Regions from separate parts of the Fructilactobacillus sp. YLN 2507 genome, predicted to be linked through region 2. Evidence: a T-box and tRNA genes for the amino acid it is inferred to sense, from the RefSeq annotation. Region 2 holds a T-box; the other holds one or more tRNA genes.
The links. The T-box of region 2 lies ahead of asnS (asparagine--tRNA ligase). A T-box ahead of a tRNA ligase gene usually reads a tRNA of that ligase, here a tRNA-Asn.
Positions count from the first base shown of each region.

Region 1: it encodes a tRNA-Asn, which carries the amino acid that the T-box ahead of asnS (asparagine--tRNA ligase) is inferred to sense. The anticodon was not compared.

Region 1 covers NZ_CM184303.1:992,152-999,902, reverse strand. Annotated here, with positions in the region: rRNA gene AC0GLY_RS05225 (16S ribosomal RNA) at 44-1,620, shown strand; tRNA gene AC0GLY_RS05220 (tRNA-Ile) at 1,717-1,791, shown strand; tRNA gene AC0GLY_RS05215 (tRNA-Ala) at 1,819-1,891, shown strand; rRNA gene AC0GLY_RS05210 (23S ribosomal RNA) at 2,060-4,975, shown strand; rRNA gene rrf (5S ribosomal RNA) at 5,060-5,176, shown strand; tRNA gene AC0GLY_RS05200 (tRNA-Asn) at 5,186-5,258, shown strand; tRNA gene AC0GLY_RS05195 (tRNA-Thr) at 5,317-5,389, shown strand; gene AC0GLY_RS05190 (MerR family transcriptional regulator) at 5,634-6,020, shown strand; gene glnA (type I glutamate--ammonia ligase) at 6,036-7,382, shown strand; gene AC0GLY_RS05180 (peptide MFS transporter) at 7,526-7,751, shown strand, end outside.
Region 2 covers NZ_CM184303.1:874,312-882,062, reverse strand. Annotated here, with positions in the region: gene glmM (phosphoglucosamine mutase) at 1-50, shown strand, start outside; gene glmS (glutamine--fructose-6-phosphate transaminase (isomerizing)) at 215-2,029, shown strand; gene AC0GLY_RS04605 (hypothetical protein) at 2,096-2,230, shown strand; gene AC0GLY_RS04600 (hypothetical protein) at 2,248-2,562, shown strand; gene AC0GLY_RS04595 (lactonase family protein) at 2,638-3,681, shown strand; gene AC0GLY_RS04590 (hypothetical protein) at 3,701-3,940, shown strand; T-box leader at 3,988-4,183, shown strand; gene asnS (asparagine--tRNA ligase) at 4,229-5,623, shown strand; gene AC0GLY_RS04580 (MFS transporter) at 5,721-7,139, shown strand; gene AC0GLY_RS04575 (class A sortase) at 7,216-7,751, shown strand, end outside.

The DNA.
Region 1 (7,751 bases), 120 kb from region 2:
TTTGCAAAAACAAATAAATAAGAGCTAGTAAAGTTCTCATTTCTAAAATGAGAGTTTGATCCTGGCTCAGGACGAACGTTGGCGGCGTGCCTAATACATGCAAGTCGAACGAAGTCGCCCATTTGAAGTTTGGTGCTTGCACCAAACTGATTTTGGATCCGACTGAGTGGCGAACTGGTGAGTAACACGTGGGTAACCTGCCCAGAAGAAGGGGATAACACCTGGAAACAGATGCTAATACCGTATAACAACAAGAACCACATGGTTCTTGTTTGAAAGCTGGCCTTGGTGCTAGTGCTTTTGGATGGACCCGCGGCGTATTAGCTAGTTGGTGAGATAATAGCTCACCAAGGCAATGATACGTAGCAGACCTGAGAGGGTAATCTGCCACAATGGGACTGAGACACGGCCCATACTCCTACGGGAGGCAGCAGTAGGGAATCTTCCACAATGGACGAAAGTCTGATGGAGCAACGCCGCGTGAGTGAAGAAGGGTTTCGGCTCGTAAAACTCTGTTGTTAGAGAAGAACGGCTGTGAGAGTAACTGCTCACAGTGTGACGGTATCTAACCAGAAAGTCACGGCTAACTACGTGCCAGCAGCCGCGGTAATACGTAGGTGGCAAACGTTGTCCGGATTTATTGGGCGTAAAGGGAGCGCAGGCGGTTTATTAAGTCTGATGTGAAAGCCTTCGGCTTAACCGGAGAAGTGCATCGGAAACTGATAAACTTGAGTGCAGAAAAGGATAGTGGAACTTCATGTGTAGCGGTGAAATGCGTAGATATATGAAGGAACACCAGTGGCGAAGGCGGCTATCTGGTCTGTAACTGACGCTGAGGCTCGAAAGCATGGGTAGCAAACAGGATTAGATACCCTGGTAGTCCATGCCGTAAACGATGAATGCTAGGTGTTGGAAGGTTTCCGCCTTTCAGTGCCGCAGCTAACGCATTAAGCATTCCGCCTGGGGAGTACGACCGCAAGGTTGAAACTCAAAGGAATTGACGGGGACCCGCACAAGCGGTGGAGCATGTGGTTTAATTCGATGCTACGCGAAGAACCTTACCAGGACTTGACATCTTCTGCCACTCTAAGAGATTAGAGGTTCCCTTCGGGGACAGAATGACAGGTGGTGCATGGTTGTCGTCAGCTCGTGTCGTGAGATGTTGGGTTAAGTCCCGCAACGAGCGCAACCCTTGTCTTTAGTTGCCAGCATTAAGTTGGGCACTCTAGAGAGACTGCCGGTGATAAACCGGAGGAAGGTGGGGACGACGTCAAATCATCATGCCCCTTATGTCCTGGGCTACACACGTGCTACAATGGACGATACAACGAGTTGCGAAACCGCGAGGTCAAGCTAATCTCTTAAAGTCGTTCTCAGTTCGGATTGCAGTCTGCAACTCGACTGCATGAAGTTGGAATCGCTAGTAATCGTGGATCAGCATGCCACGGTGAATACGTTCCCGGGTCTTGTACACACCGCCCGTCACACCATGAGAGTTTGTAACACCCAAAGTCGGTTGGATAACCTTTTAGGAGTCCGCCGCCTAAGGTGGGACAGATGATTAGGGTGAAGTCGTAACAAGGTAGCCGTAGGAGAACCTGCGGCTGGATCACCTCCTTTCTAAGGAATAATTCGGAACCTTACATTAATCAAAATCTTGCTCAGTTTTGAGAGTATCTACTCTCTTATTTAAATATTCATAGTATTCGCTTTTTTGGGCCTATAGCTCAGCTGGTTTAGAGCGCACGCCTGATAAGCGTGAGGTCGGTGGTTCGAGTCCACTTAGGCCCATACCGGAAAGTCGGTTTTGAATATTATGGGGAATTAGCTCAGCTGGGAGAGCACCTGCTTTGCAAGCAGGGGGTCAGCGGTTCGATCCCGCTATTCTCCATTGACACGTTAGTGTCATTTTTGTTCTTTGAAAACTAGATAATATTATTTTCTGTAATAATTATATTTTTATATAATTGAACCGAGAAATAACCATTGTGTTATTTTTGAGTTTTTTAATTAGTTTTAATCGCTAAAACTCAAATAATTTATAATCCGTCGGATTATAGGTTAAGTTAATAAGGGCGCATGGTGAATGCCTTGGTACTAGGAGCCGATGAAGGACGCAACTAACTGCGATAAGCTTCGGGGAGCTGTACGTAAGCTTTGATCCGGAGATTTCCGAATGAGGAAACTCGACCAGTGTTATGACTGGTCACTGCATAGTGAATACATAGCTATGCAGAGGCAGACGTGGGGAACTGAAACATCTAAGTACCCACAGGAATATAAAGAAATTTCGATTCCCTAAGTAGCGGCGAGCGAACGGGGAATAGCCCAAACCGAACCCTTGTGGTTCGGGGTTGTAGGACTGAACATTTGAGTTACAAAAGTATTTGATAGTTGAAGTAGTTGGGAAACTACACCAAAGAGAGTGATAGTCTCGTAAATGAAATCAAATACCCTCAGTTCAGGATCCTGAGTACGGCGACACACGTGAAACGTCGTCGGAATCTGGGAGGACCATCTCCCAAGGCTAAATACTCCCTAGTGACCGATAGTGAACCAGTACCGTGAGGGAAAGGTGAAAAGCACCCCGGAAGGGGAGTGAAATAGTTCCTGAAACCATGTGCCTACAAGCAGTCAGAGCCCGTTAATGGGTGATGGCGTGCCTCTTGTAGAATGAACCGGCGAGTTACAGTTGCATGCAAGGTTAAGCCGAAAAAGCGGAGCCGTAGCGAAAGCGAGTCTTAATAGGGCGCCATAGTATGTTGCCGTAGACCCGAAACCAGGTGATCTACCCATGTCCAGGATGAAAGTGCGGTAATACGCACCGGAGGTCCGAACCCGTGTACGTTGAAAAGTGCTGGGATGAGGTGTGGGTAGCGGTGAAATTCCAAACGAACTTGGAGATAGCTGGTTCTCTCCGAAATAGCTTTAGGGCTAGCCTCGGAATTAGAATCATGGAGGTAGAGCCACTGTTTGAGCAAGGGGTCCATCTAGGATTACTGAGTTCAGATAAACTCCGAATACCATTGATTTATGTCCGGGAGTCAGACGATGAGTGATAAGATCCATCGTCGAAAGGGGAACAGCCCAGACCGCCAGTTAAGGTCCCTAAATATATGCTAAGTGGAAAAGGAAGTGGAGTTGCATAGACAACTAGAATGTTGGCTCAGAAGCAGCCACCATTTAAAGAGTGCGTAATAGCTCACTAGTCGAGTGATTCTGCGCCGAAAATTTACCGGGGCTAAGCATATTACCGAGACTGCGGACGCAACTACGTTGCGTGATAGGAGAGCGTTCTAAGGGCAATGAAGGTAGACCGTAAGGACTGCTGGAGCGCTTAGAAGTGAGAATGCCGGTATGAGTAGCGAAAGATCAGTGAGAATCTGATCCACCGAATGACTAAGGTTTCCTGGGGAAGGCTCGTCCACCCAGGGTTAGTCGGGACCTAAGCCGAGGCTGAGAAGCGTAGGCGATGGATAACAGGTTGAGATTCCTGTACTAGTTAATTATGTTTGAACGATGGAGGGACGCAGTAGGCTAAGATTAGCACACGAATGGAAAGGTGTGTTCAAATCGTAAGTCAGTTTAAGAGTTAAATGCTTTTAAGCGAGTTGACAAGCGATGATGAGGATCGAAATTTAAGTAGAGAAGGATCTGACGTCACACTGCCGAGAAAAGCTTCTAGTTAGTAATTAATTACCCGTACCGCAAACCGACACAGGTAGTCGAGGAGAGTATCCTCAGGTGAGCGAGAGAACTATCGTTAAGGAACTCGGCAAAATGACCCCGTAACTTCGGAAGAAGGGGTGCTGGCCTCACGGCCAGCCGCAGTGAAAAGACTCAAACGACTGTTTATCAAAAACACAGGTTTATGCAAAATCGTAAGATGAAGTATATGGGCTGACGCCTGCCCGGTGCTGGAAGGTTAAGTGGAAGTGTTAGCTTCGGCAAAGCACCGAAATGAAGCCCCAGTAAACGGCGGCCGTAACTATAACGGTCCTAAGGTAGCGAAATTCCTTGTCGGGTAAGTTCCGACCCGCACGAAAGGCGTAACGATTTGAGTACTGTCTCAACGATAGACTCGGTGAAATTAAGATACCTGTGAAGAAGCAGGTTACCCGCGACAGGACGGAAAGACCCCATGGAGCTTTACTGTAGCTTGATATTGGGTGTTTACATAACTTGTACAGGATAGGTAGGAGCCATAGAAGCCGGGACGCTAGTCTCGGTGGAGGCGTCAGTGGGATACTACCCTTGTTATGTGAACACTCTAACCCTGCGCACTGATCGTGCGCGGAGACAGTGTCTGGTTGGCAGTTTGACTGGGGCGGTCGCCTCCTAAATAGTAACGGAGGCGCTCAAAGGTTTGCTTAGAATGGTTGGAAATCATTCCAAAAGTGTAAAGGCAAAAGCAAGCTTGACTGCGAGACATACAGGTCGAGCAGGGACGAAAGTCGGACTTAGTGATCCGGTGGTACCAAATGGAAGGGCCATCGCTCAACGGATAAAAGCTACCCTGGGGATAACAGGCTTATCTCCCCCAAGAGTTCACATCGACGGGGAGGTTTGGCACCTCGATGTCGGCTCATCGCATCCTGGGGCTGTAGTTGGTCCCAAGGGTTGGGCTGTTCGCCCATTAAAGCGGTACGCGAGCTGGGTTCAGAACGTCGTGAGACAGTTCGGTCCCTATCCGTCGCGGGCGCAGGAAATTTGAGAGGAGCTGTCCCTAGTACGAGAGGACTGGGATGGACATACCGCTGGTGTATCAGTTGCGCCGCCAGGCGCATTGCTGAGTAGCTATGTATGGATGAGATAAACGCTGAAAGCATCTAAGTGTGAAACTCGCCTCAAGATGAGATTTCCCATTCCTATATGGAAGTAAGACTCCTGAAAGATGATCAGGTAGATAGGTTAGAAGTGGAAGCGTAGTGATACGTGAAGCGGACTAATACTAATCAGTCGAGGACTTAACCAAGTAGAATGAAGATTCAATGGAAGTTAATCGGAAGAAAATAATATTGTCTAGTTTTGAGAGAACGAAGTTCTCACAAAAAAGTAGTGTGGTGGCGATAGCCTGAAGGATACACCTGTTCCCATGCCGAACACAGAAGTTAAGCTTCAGCACGCCAAAAGTAGTTGGGGGATCGCCCCCTGCGAGGATAGGACGTTGCCGCGCGTCTATTATTCCGACATAGCTCAGTTGGTAGAGCACCTGACTGTTAATCAGGTTGTCGACGGTTCGAGCCCGCCTGTCGGAGTTAAATCAAAAGCGTTAACTGCTTGGTTAGCGCTTTTGATTTATATGCTAATATTTTTGCTGATTTAGCTTAGTTGGTAGAGCATCGGCATCGTAAACCGAAGGTCGGAGGTTCGACTCCTCTAATCAGCATATTAAGGATATCTATTTACTATTATCGATAATGCTTGTATAAAAACATTGTTGATATAATTCATATTGCATAACATAGAATAGTATGTAATTTATGGTATACAAGTTGCATACATTCAAAAAAAGAAATAAATCATTTGATGTATTTCTTTTTTTTTATTTTCTTATGTCACAAAATGTTACATTAATAGTTGACCATTTATTTAAATACTTCTATGATTACTATCAATGAGGAGCTATTGATATGAGTGAAAAAGATTTAAGACGCTCAATGGCAGTTTTGCCGATGGGTACAGTAATGAAATTAACATCGCTAACAGCGCGCCAGATTAGATATTATGATGATTGTGGTTTAGTAAAATCTAAGCGTACTGAAAGTAATCGTCGCCTTTATTCATTGAATAATATTGATCGAATTCTAGAAGTGAAAGATTACTTGGATGAAGGAATGAATATTGAACAGGTAAAGCGTGTTTACGAAAAACAACGTCGTCGTTTAGCTAATAAGCAAAATAATCAACGGCAAAGTGTTAGTGATGAAAGAGTTCGTGAGTACCTTCATGATGATATCATGAAAGCCGGTGGCTTCTATGTTGATAAAAATCCTCAATTCAAACACGGTCATTTATAAAAGGGAGATAGGGTAATGGAAAAGACAGTCAAATATACACCTGAAGATATTAAAAGAATGGTTAAAGATGAAGATGTTCGTTTTCTTCGTTTAATGTTTACTGATTTACTTGGAACAGTTAAAAATGTTGAAGTTCCAATTAGTCAATTAGATCAATTATTGGCAGGAAAGTTAATGTTTGATGGATCTTCAATTGATGGTTTTGTGAGAATTGAAGAAAGTGATATGTATTTACATCCAGATCTTGATACCTGGATGGTATTTCCTTGGGGTGACGAGCACGGTAAAGTAGCAAGAATTACTTGTTCAGTATATACTGCTGATGGCGAATTATTTGCTGGAGATCCTCGTAATAATTTAATGCGTGTTCTTGAAGAAATGCAAGAATTAGGGTTTAGCGATTTTAACATTGGACCTGAACCAGAGTTTTTCCTATTTGAATTAGACGAAAATGGTCGTCCAACCGAAAAACTAAATGATAAAGGAAGCTATTTTGATTTAGCACCAATGGACTTAGCTGCTAACGTTCGTCGTGATATGGTGCTTGAGCTTGAAAAAATGAACTTTAAAGTTGAAGCATCTCATCACGAAGTTGCCCCAGGACAACATGAAATTGATTTTGAATATGATAATGCAGTAGCTGCTGCTGATCATATTCAGACTTTCAAAATGGTTGTTAAAACCGTGGCTCGACGTTATGGCTTATATGCAACCTTTATGCCTAAACCTTTGAATGGGGTTAATGGTTCTGGAATGCATATGAACATGTCACTCTTTGATAAAGATGGAAAAAATGCTTTCTATGATGAAAATGGGGAAGGCCAATTATCACAAACTGCTTATTATTTCTTAGGTGGATTATTGAAACATGCAAAAGCTCTAACTGCTGTATGTAATCCAACAGTTAACTCATACAAACGATTAGTTCCTGGATTTGAAGCTCCAGTATATATTGCTTGGTCGGGTGCTAACCGTTCTCCAATGATTAGAGTTCCCATCGCTCGTGGTAAGGGAACTCGACTTGAATTAAGAAGTGTTGATCCTTCAGCTAATCCATATTTAGCTATTGCTGCCATTTTAAAAGCCGGATTAGATGGAATCAAAAATAAGATTGAACCAGAAGAACCAGTTGATCGTAATATTTATTCAATGGATGGAAAAGAACTTAAACTTGATCACATTGAAAAATTACCAACTTCATTACACAATGCATTAGTTGAATATGCTAAAGATCCTTTAATGGAAGATGCTATGGGTCCTCATATTTATCAGAATTTCTTAGATGCTAAAAACATGGAATGGAGTGCTTACAGTCAAAACGTTTCTCAATGGGAACGGGATCGTTATTTAGATATGCTCTAAAATAATTACTAACTAACTAATAAAACGACTTAACTAATTTGATTAAGTCGTTTTTTAGTTAGTTTATATACAAATGTTCAGTTTGTATAAACAAAGGATGTAGAGTATAATTGTTTTTATATTCTTAATTAGGAGAGATAATTTTGGAAAATAAAAAAGATATGGATCATGCGTTTTTTGGACAACCGAAGGGTTTAGCGGCTTTAGTCGGAACCGAATTCTGGGAAAGATTTAGTTACTATGGGATGCGAGCTATCCTATTGTTTTACATTGTTGCTAAAGTTTCAGAGGGTGGTTTGGGACTATCTCAAACCACTGGTTTGTCAATTATGGCAATTTATGGATCATTAGTTTATCTTGCATCCGTAA
Region 2 (7,751 bases):
ATGAATATGCCCAACGAATTGCTAAGGTCGTTGCAGAAAATAATCAATAAAGATTTGAAAAACAGCTGAAAAGCTGTTTTTTTATTAATTAGGCATAGACCAATTGTGATAAAATGATTGACACAAGTTCGCTAAAACACTATGATATTACTTGTTAGATAAATAAAAAATAAACGGTATACATCTATACCAATTTAAAAAAGAGGAATTTAATATGTGTGGAGTAGTTGGAGTTGCAGGAAATGATAATGCAACTGAGATTTTAGTGCATGGATTAGAAAAGTTACAATATCGTGGTTATGATTCTGCTGGAATCTTTGTTGATAGTGATCATGGATCAGATTTTTTAGTTAAAACAACTGGAAGTATTGTTGATTTACGTAAAAAAATTGGACCAGAAGTTAAAGGAACTTCAGGAATTGGACATACTCGCTGGGCAACTCATGGCGGGGTAAGTATTGAAAATGCGCATCCCCAATTTTCTGATGATGAACGCTTCTTTTTAGTTCATAACGGTGTGATTGAAAACTTTCAACAACTTAAGGATGAATACCTTCAAGGAGTTAAATTTCACAGTCAAACTGATACAGAAGTAATTGTTCAATTAATTGATAAATTTTCTAAGGAAGGTATGACTACGCGTGATGCTTTCAATAAGACCATTTCATTATTGAAAAATTCGTCTTATGCTTTTATTTTAATGGACAAAACGGAACCAAATACGCTATATGTGGCTAAAAATAAAAGTCCTTTGTTAATTGGTTTGGGTGATGATTGTAATGTGGTTTGCTCCGATTCAATTGCAATGTTAGATGTTACTCACACTTTCATGGAAATTCAAGATGGTGACGTAGTAATTGTAAAACCTGACAGCGTAGTGGTTACTGATGCTGATAATAACGTAGTTGAACGAGAAAAATTTGAGGTTGATGTTGACCCAAGTGATTCTGAAAAGGGTGTTTACCCATATTACATGCTTAAGGAAATTGACGAACAACCTAATGTAATGCGGAAACTTTCTAAAGAATATTTGGACGAAAATGGGACTCCAGTAATTGATGAAAAGTTATTGGACACAATTCAAAATTCAGATCGAATTTACATTGTAGGGGCTGGAACCAGTTATCATGCTGGTTTAGTTGGTAAAATGCAATTAGAAGCCTTAACTGGTATTCCTACTGAAGTTCACGTTGCTTCTGAATTTGCTTACGAAAAACCAATCTTTTCTAAGAAACCATTTTTTATTTTCTTATCCCAAAGTGGGGAAACTGCTGATAGTCGACAAGTTTTAGTAAATGTTAACAAGGCTAATTATCCTAGTTTAACAATCACAAACGTAGCTAATTCAACTCTTTCACGAGAATCAGATTTTACTTTATTACTGAATGCTGGTCCAGAAATTTCAGTGGCCTCAACTAAAGCTTATACTGCTCAAATTGCATTAGAAGCTATTTTAGCTAAAGCAGTTGGTGAATATCTTGGTAACCAAAGAGCACAGGATTTTGATTTGAAAGCTCAATTAAGTCTAGTTGCGCAAGGCATGCAGACTATTGTAGATGAAAAAGATAAAATTGACGAAATTTCGCAGGACTACTTTGTCAATGCTAATCAAGCATTCTATATTGGGCGCGGAATTGATTATACAGTTTCATTAGAAGCAGCACTCAAATTGAAAGAAATTTCATATGTTCATGCTGAAGGATTTGCTTCTGGTGAATTAAAACACGGAACGATTGCTCTAATTGAAGAGGGAACACCCGTTATTGGAATTATTACTCAAGGTTTTACAGCTGGATTAACTCGAAGTAACTTAATGGAAACTGCTGCGCGTGGGGCTAAGACGTTAACAATTGTTAGAAAGAGCCTTGCTCAAGACAATGATACATTTGTAATTCCAGACGTTGATGAACTATTGACTCCATTGCTTAGTGTCATCCCGGCTCAATTACTAGCTTATTACACTAGTTTAAACAAGGGATTAAATGTTGATTTACCACGAAATCTTGCCAAGAGTGTTACAGTAGAATAAAACTATGTTTTGCAAGGGGAATTGTGGAAACAATTCTTTTTTTGTATCAAAATTGAGGTGAATAAAATGAAATTTACAAAACGAAACAAACAAAAAAAACATGATCGTAAGGAAGAAACTTGGAATAAATTTAAAGAGCAACAAAACAAACTAAATGCCAATCGAAAAGGTGTTAAATCAGTCACAAAAACACATTTGTAAACTTAGCGGGGATTTAAATGGCCAAAAAAAGTAATGAAACTTTAACTTTAATTGAGGAAATTACACGACTAGATAATAGTAAGTATTTAGAAATCAGTAACATGGTTCAAAATGGGAGAGCAGAATTAGCTGCTGAACGTGGATACATTAAACAAGTTCGAATTTTACAGATTAACATTCCACATTCCGTTCATGTGATTAATTATGAAAACTACATTAATGAAAACTTTGAAATGCCAACGGAATCCATGACGGAATTTAATGAATGGAAAAAAACGCCCGCCATGGATCAAGAAGTTGCCGCTATTTTACGAGAAAATCATATTGGGTAATTTATGAAATCGGTTTCTTTACCGAGTTGATAGAGTATGGGATAATGTAGAAAAAGAGTTGGAGGAGTAGCAACGATGATTGAAAAATTTTTAGTTGGTACGTATACAAAACATCAAAGTCAGGGAATCTATCAAATTGAATTAGATACTGATAAAAAAGAATTGCAAAATGCCGAACTAGTTGCAAAAGCTGGATCACCCACTTACGTAGCTGAATCAGATGCCCATAAAGTTTATGCAATTGATAAAGAACTTAAAAATGACCAAACAATGGGGGGATTATTAGTTTTTGACAGTGCTAAAATTCCCTTTCAAGAAATTCAAGATGTTACGGAAGCGGGCAGTAGTCCAGCTTATGTGACTATTGACGAACTTCATCAAAACGTTTACACAGCAAATTACCATACGGGCAATGTTACCGTGTTTAAAATTAATACTGATGGAACCTTAACTGAAACAGATCGAATTCATGATATTGGGGAAGTTGGTCCTCGTCCTGAACAAGCAAGTGGCCCTCATCCTCATTATGCAGATTTGACCTACGACAATCGTATTGCTGTTTGTGATCTTGGACTAGATAAAGTTTATCTTTATGATTTATCAGAACAAGGAAAACTTTACTTAGTTAGTGAAACCACGATGGCACCCGGGTTTGGACCTCGGCATATTCAATTTGTTGAAAAAACAGGTAAAGCTTATTTAGTTGGTGAACTTTCCAGTCAATTAGCTGTACTTGATTATAATGAAGAAACCGGAACGTTGGCTGTGCAACAAATCGTTTCCACGATTCCTGCTGCATGGACCTCACATAATGGAGCCGCTGCAATTCGGATTTCTAATGATAATCGATTTGTCTATGTTTCCAATCGGGGCAATGATAGTTTAGCGGTTTTTGAAATTTTAGAAGATGGAAACGTAGACTTAATTCAATTAATTTCCATTGAAGGTGAATTTCCCCGTGATTTTACGTTTAATAGTGATCAAAGCTTTATAGTTGCAGTTAATCAAAATACTAATAATGCTACTTTGTATCAAAGAAATCTTGACACGGGAAAACTCACAATGCTTCAAAAGGACTTTGCGGTTCCAGAAGGAACTTGTGTAATGCTTAGAAAATAAATTAAAGGAGGGCTTTATCATGGCTGAAAATAATGTAGAAATTGCAATTCAAGGAAAATTAGATAAGATTTTTGCTGACTATCCTTTAACTCCTCGGTTGGAAATGTTAAAAATTGAATTTAAGCGGTCATTGATGCAAGATGCTACTGTAAAAGTAACTGATGGAACGGAACCAGTTGATGCAGTTCGGGAAGCTTTTCAAGACTTTGGTGATTTGCGCCATCAAATTAATGAAGTGCTGTTTAGTTCCGATAAATAATTGCAAAATTAGGTTTGATATTGTATATTTTAAGTAAGCAAAGTATGGCAAACAGTGGAAGAGTAACTTAGATTATTCTATTTAGCGAGTTAGGGATAGTGAGAGCTTAACTAGACATGTAAGTGAAGAACATTCAATGTTATTTTGGTTGAAAAACCAACGGTTGCAACTCGTTATTGTTGTTTAAAGTTGGTTTATTAAATTAAACAATTTGGGTGGTACCGCGAAGATTTCGTCCCTTATAGACGGAGTCTTTTTGTTTTGTCAAAAATTAAAGGAGAGATTAACATGAAAGATGTTTTAGTAAAAGATTTGTATACCAAGTCACGTGATTTTGGTGATGAATCAATTACAATTTCTGGTTGGATTCGGACTACACGTTCATCAAAGAAAATTGCATTTATCGAATTGAACGATGGTTCTTATATTAAGAATATTCAAATAATTGCTAAACGAAATGATTTAGATAATTACGAGGATGTGACTAAGTTACCAATTAGTTCAACTTTAAAAATTACTGGTAAATTAGTGGAAACACCGGATGCCCAACAACCATTTGAGTTACATGCTGAAGCAGTTGTAATTGAAGGAGTTTCAGACCCAGATTTTCCACTTCAAAAGAAGGCACATTCATTAGAATACCTACGAACAATTGCACATTTACGCCCCCGTACTAACACTTTTTATTCAGTTTTCAAAATTCGCTCTTTAGCAGCTTTTGCAATTCATGAATATTTACAAAAAAATGGTTTTGTTTATGTTAATACTCCAATTATTACTAGCAGTGATACAGAAGGTGCCGGAGAAATGTTCCGTGTGACTACGTTAGATGACAAAGACACTCCTAAAACAGATGCTGGGAAAAATGATTATAGTAAAGATTTCTTTGGTGAAGAAACTAATTTAACTGTTAGTGGACAACTTCAAGTTGAACCATTTGCTTTAGCTTTTCGAGATGTTTATACTTTTGGGCCTACTTTTAGAGCCGAAGATTCTCATACGAAACGACATGCTGCTGAGTTTTGGATGATTGAACCAGAAATGGCTTTTGCTGAACTTCCTGATGTTTTAGATCGTTCAGAAGGACTTTTAAAGTATGTAGTTCAATATTTATTAGACAATGCTGCTGCTGATTTACAATTCTTAAATGATAATGTTGATCATGATTTATTAGCTTTATTACACAAAACTGTTGATGAAGATTTTGCGCGCATTACTTATACTGAAGCAATTGATTTATTAGAAAAAGCTGATGTTGAATTTAAGTTCCCAGTCAAATGGGGAATTGATTTTAACTCCGAACATGAACAATACTTAGCTGAAAAAGTCTTTGAAAAGCCAGTTTTTGTAACGGATTATCCACGTGATTTTAAAGCATTTTATATGCGTGATAATGAAGATGGTAAAACCGTTGCAGCTGTTGACTTGTTAGTTCCCCGAATTGGTGAATTAATTGGAGGAAGCCAACGGGAAGAACGAGAAGATGTCTTAGAAGCTAAGATGAAAGAATTTGGATTACCACGTGAAGAATATGAATGGTATTTAGATCTCCGTAAATATGGTGGAACAAAACACTCTGGTTTTGGAATTGGGTTTGAAAGGCTTTTAATGTATGTTACTGGGATGGATAACATCCGTGATGTGATTCCTTATCCACGAGTTCAAGGAAGTATTAATTTCTAAAATTATTAAGGAACGCTAATTGCGTTCTTTTTTTATAGCTAAAAATATAGTATAATGTAGTCTGTAATAATTATAATATGATATGATTTTGAAAGGGATGCAACTTATGAAAACAAAATTCACGATGAGTCCCTTAACTCGTTTTTTATTCATTGCAACGATGTTAATTGGGACATTTACGATGTCCATTAGTCAATCATCATTATCAACTGCTTATCCTACTTTAATGAATTACTTTGGTGTTTCAGCAGATACGATTCAATGGTTGACAACTGGTTTTATGATTGTTATGTGTATTACGATGCCAATCAGTCCCTGGCTATTAAATAATATGAGTTTTAAACGCTTGTTTGCCTTAGTATTGATATTATTTGATCTTGGGACTTTGATTATTTACTTTGGAAATAGTTTTCCAATTGTAATGTTAGGTCGAGTAATGGAAGCTGCAGCTGTTGGAATTCTTTTTCCTTCTTATCAAACAGTTTTGCTAGAAATCACTCCGGAAAAGAAGCGAGGAACCATTATGGGAGTTGCTGGTTTAGTAATGGGATCAGCCCTTGCTTGTGGGCCTATTATTTCTGGAATTGTGTTGAACTATACGTCTTGGAGAGGGCTATTTGTTTTCTTTATGTTAATCATTACTTTGATTTTGGTTCTTTCATTTTTCGTTATGAAAGATGTCATGGCTAGAAAAGAAACTAAGTTGGATTGGTTGTCCATTTTTTATACTCTAGGATTAGTTGGCTTATTGTACTTCATTTCTGAAATTGGACGTGGTAATGTCAATTTCACAGAATTAGGAATGATATTAATTGTGTCATTAATTATGCTTAGTTTGTTTGTCCACCGCCAACTTACGATTAAGAATCCATTGTTAGATTTATGGGTAATGAAGAGTTTTAATTATGATTTATCAGTCCTTTTAACTGGCTTTTCTTACATCTCATTAATTGTGGTAACAATTATTTTCCCACTTTATTATCAACAAGTGCTTCATGTTTCACCATTCATTTCTGGAATGGCATTGGTTCCTGGAGCTGCTTTACTTAGTTTCTTAAACCCCTTAACAGGTACTTTGGCTGATAAGTTTGGGTTTAAGTCAACCATGATTTTTGGCATGTGTATGATTGTTACAGGTTGGGGGATGTTAACTATTTTTCAACTAACTAGTATTTGGGGAATGATTTTAATTGCCATGTTAATCGAAGGTGGAAACGCTTTTGTTATGATGCCAGCGGTTACTTTAGGTGCCAATTCGCTTCCAAATGATTTAATTTCTCATGGAACCGCCGTAATTACAACTATTCGACAAGTTCTTGGATCAACGGGAGTTACTGTGGCAACTTTAATCTTGGTAAACTTTACTAAGATGGACAGACAATCAGGTAAGTCTCTTAGTCAAGCTAATCAATTTGGATTTCATGCTGTTTATGTAACCTTTTTTTCAGTTGCTTTAATTGGATTAGTCATTGCTATGATGATTCGGAATACGCAAAAAAACAATCAAAGTGCCTAAATTGTGATATGATAAATTAAATAGCTTAGAACAGGCCATGCTTAGATGGTCTGTTTTCTTTGAGGGGAATTTAAAAATGTCAATTAAAAAAAAGCACCATCGAATTAAGAAAATCCTTACCTATTTAGTTTTAATAATTTTGTTATTGATTGGATTAGGGTTAACCTTTAACTCCCAAATTGAAAGCTTTTGGTTAGGTATGCGATCGGAACAAAAAGTAAATAAATTAACAAAGTCGGAAGTAAAAAAAGGTGAAGCAAAGTCAGGTAATTATGATTATAAAGCGGTTTCGGAGGTTTCTGCAAAGTCGATTATGGAAAGCGAAAAGGCTAGTCATGAAAATGCAATTGGAAAAATTAAGTATCCGGCCGTTGGAATTAATCTTCCTATTTATAAAGGATTAAATTCTGAGACATTGTTCTTAGGAGCTGGAACTATGAAACCTAATCAAAAAATGGGAAAGGGAAATTATGCGTTAGCTAGTCATCATATGGATGATCCCAAGCGTTTATTTTCACCACTAACAAAAGCAAAAAAGGGCCAGCTAATTGAGCTTTCCGATTTAAGCAAGACTTATAAATACAAAGTTACTATTGTTAAAGAAGTTAATGA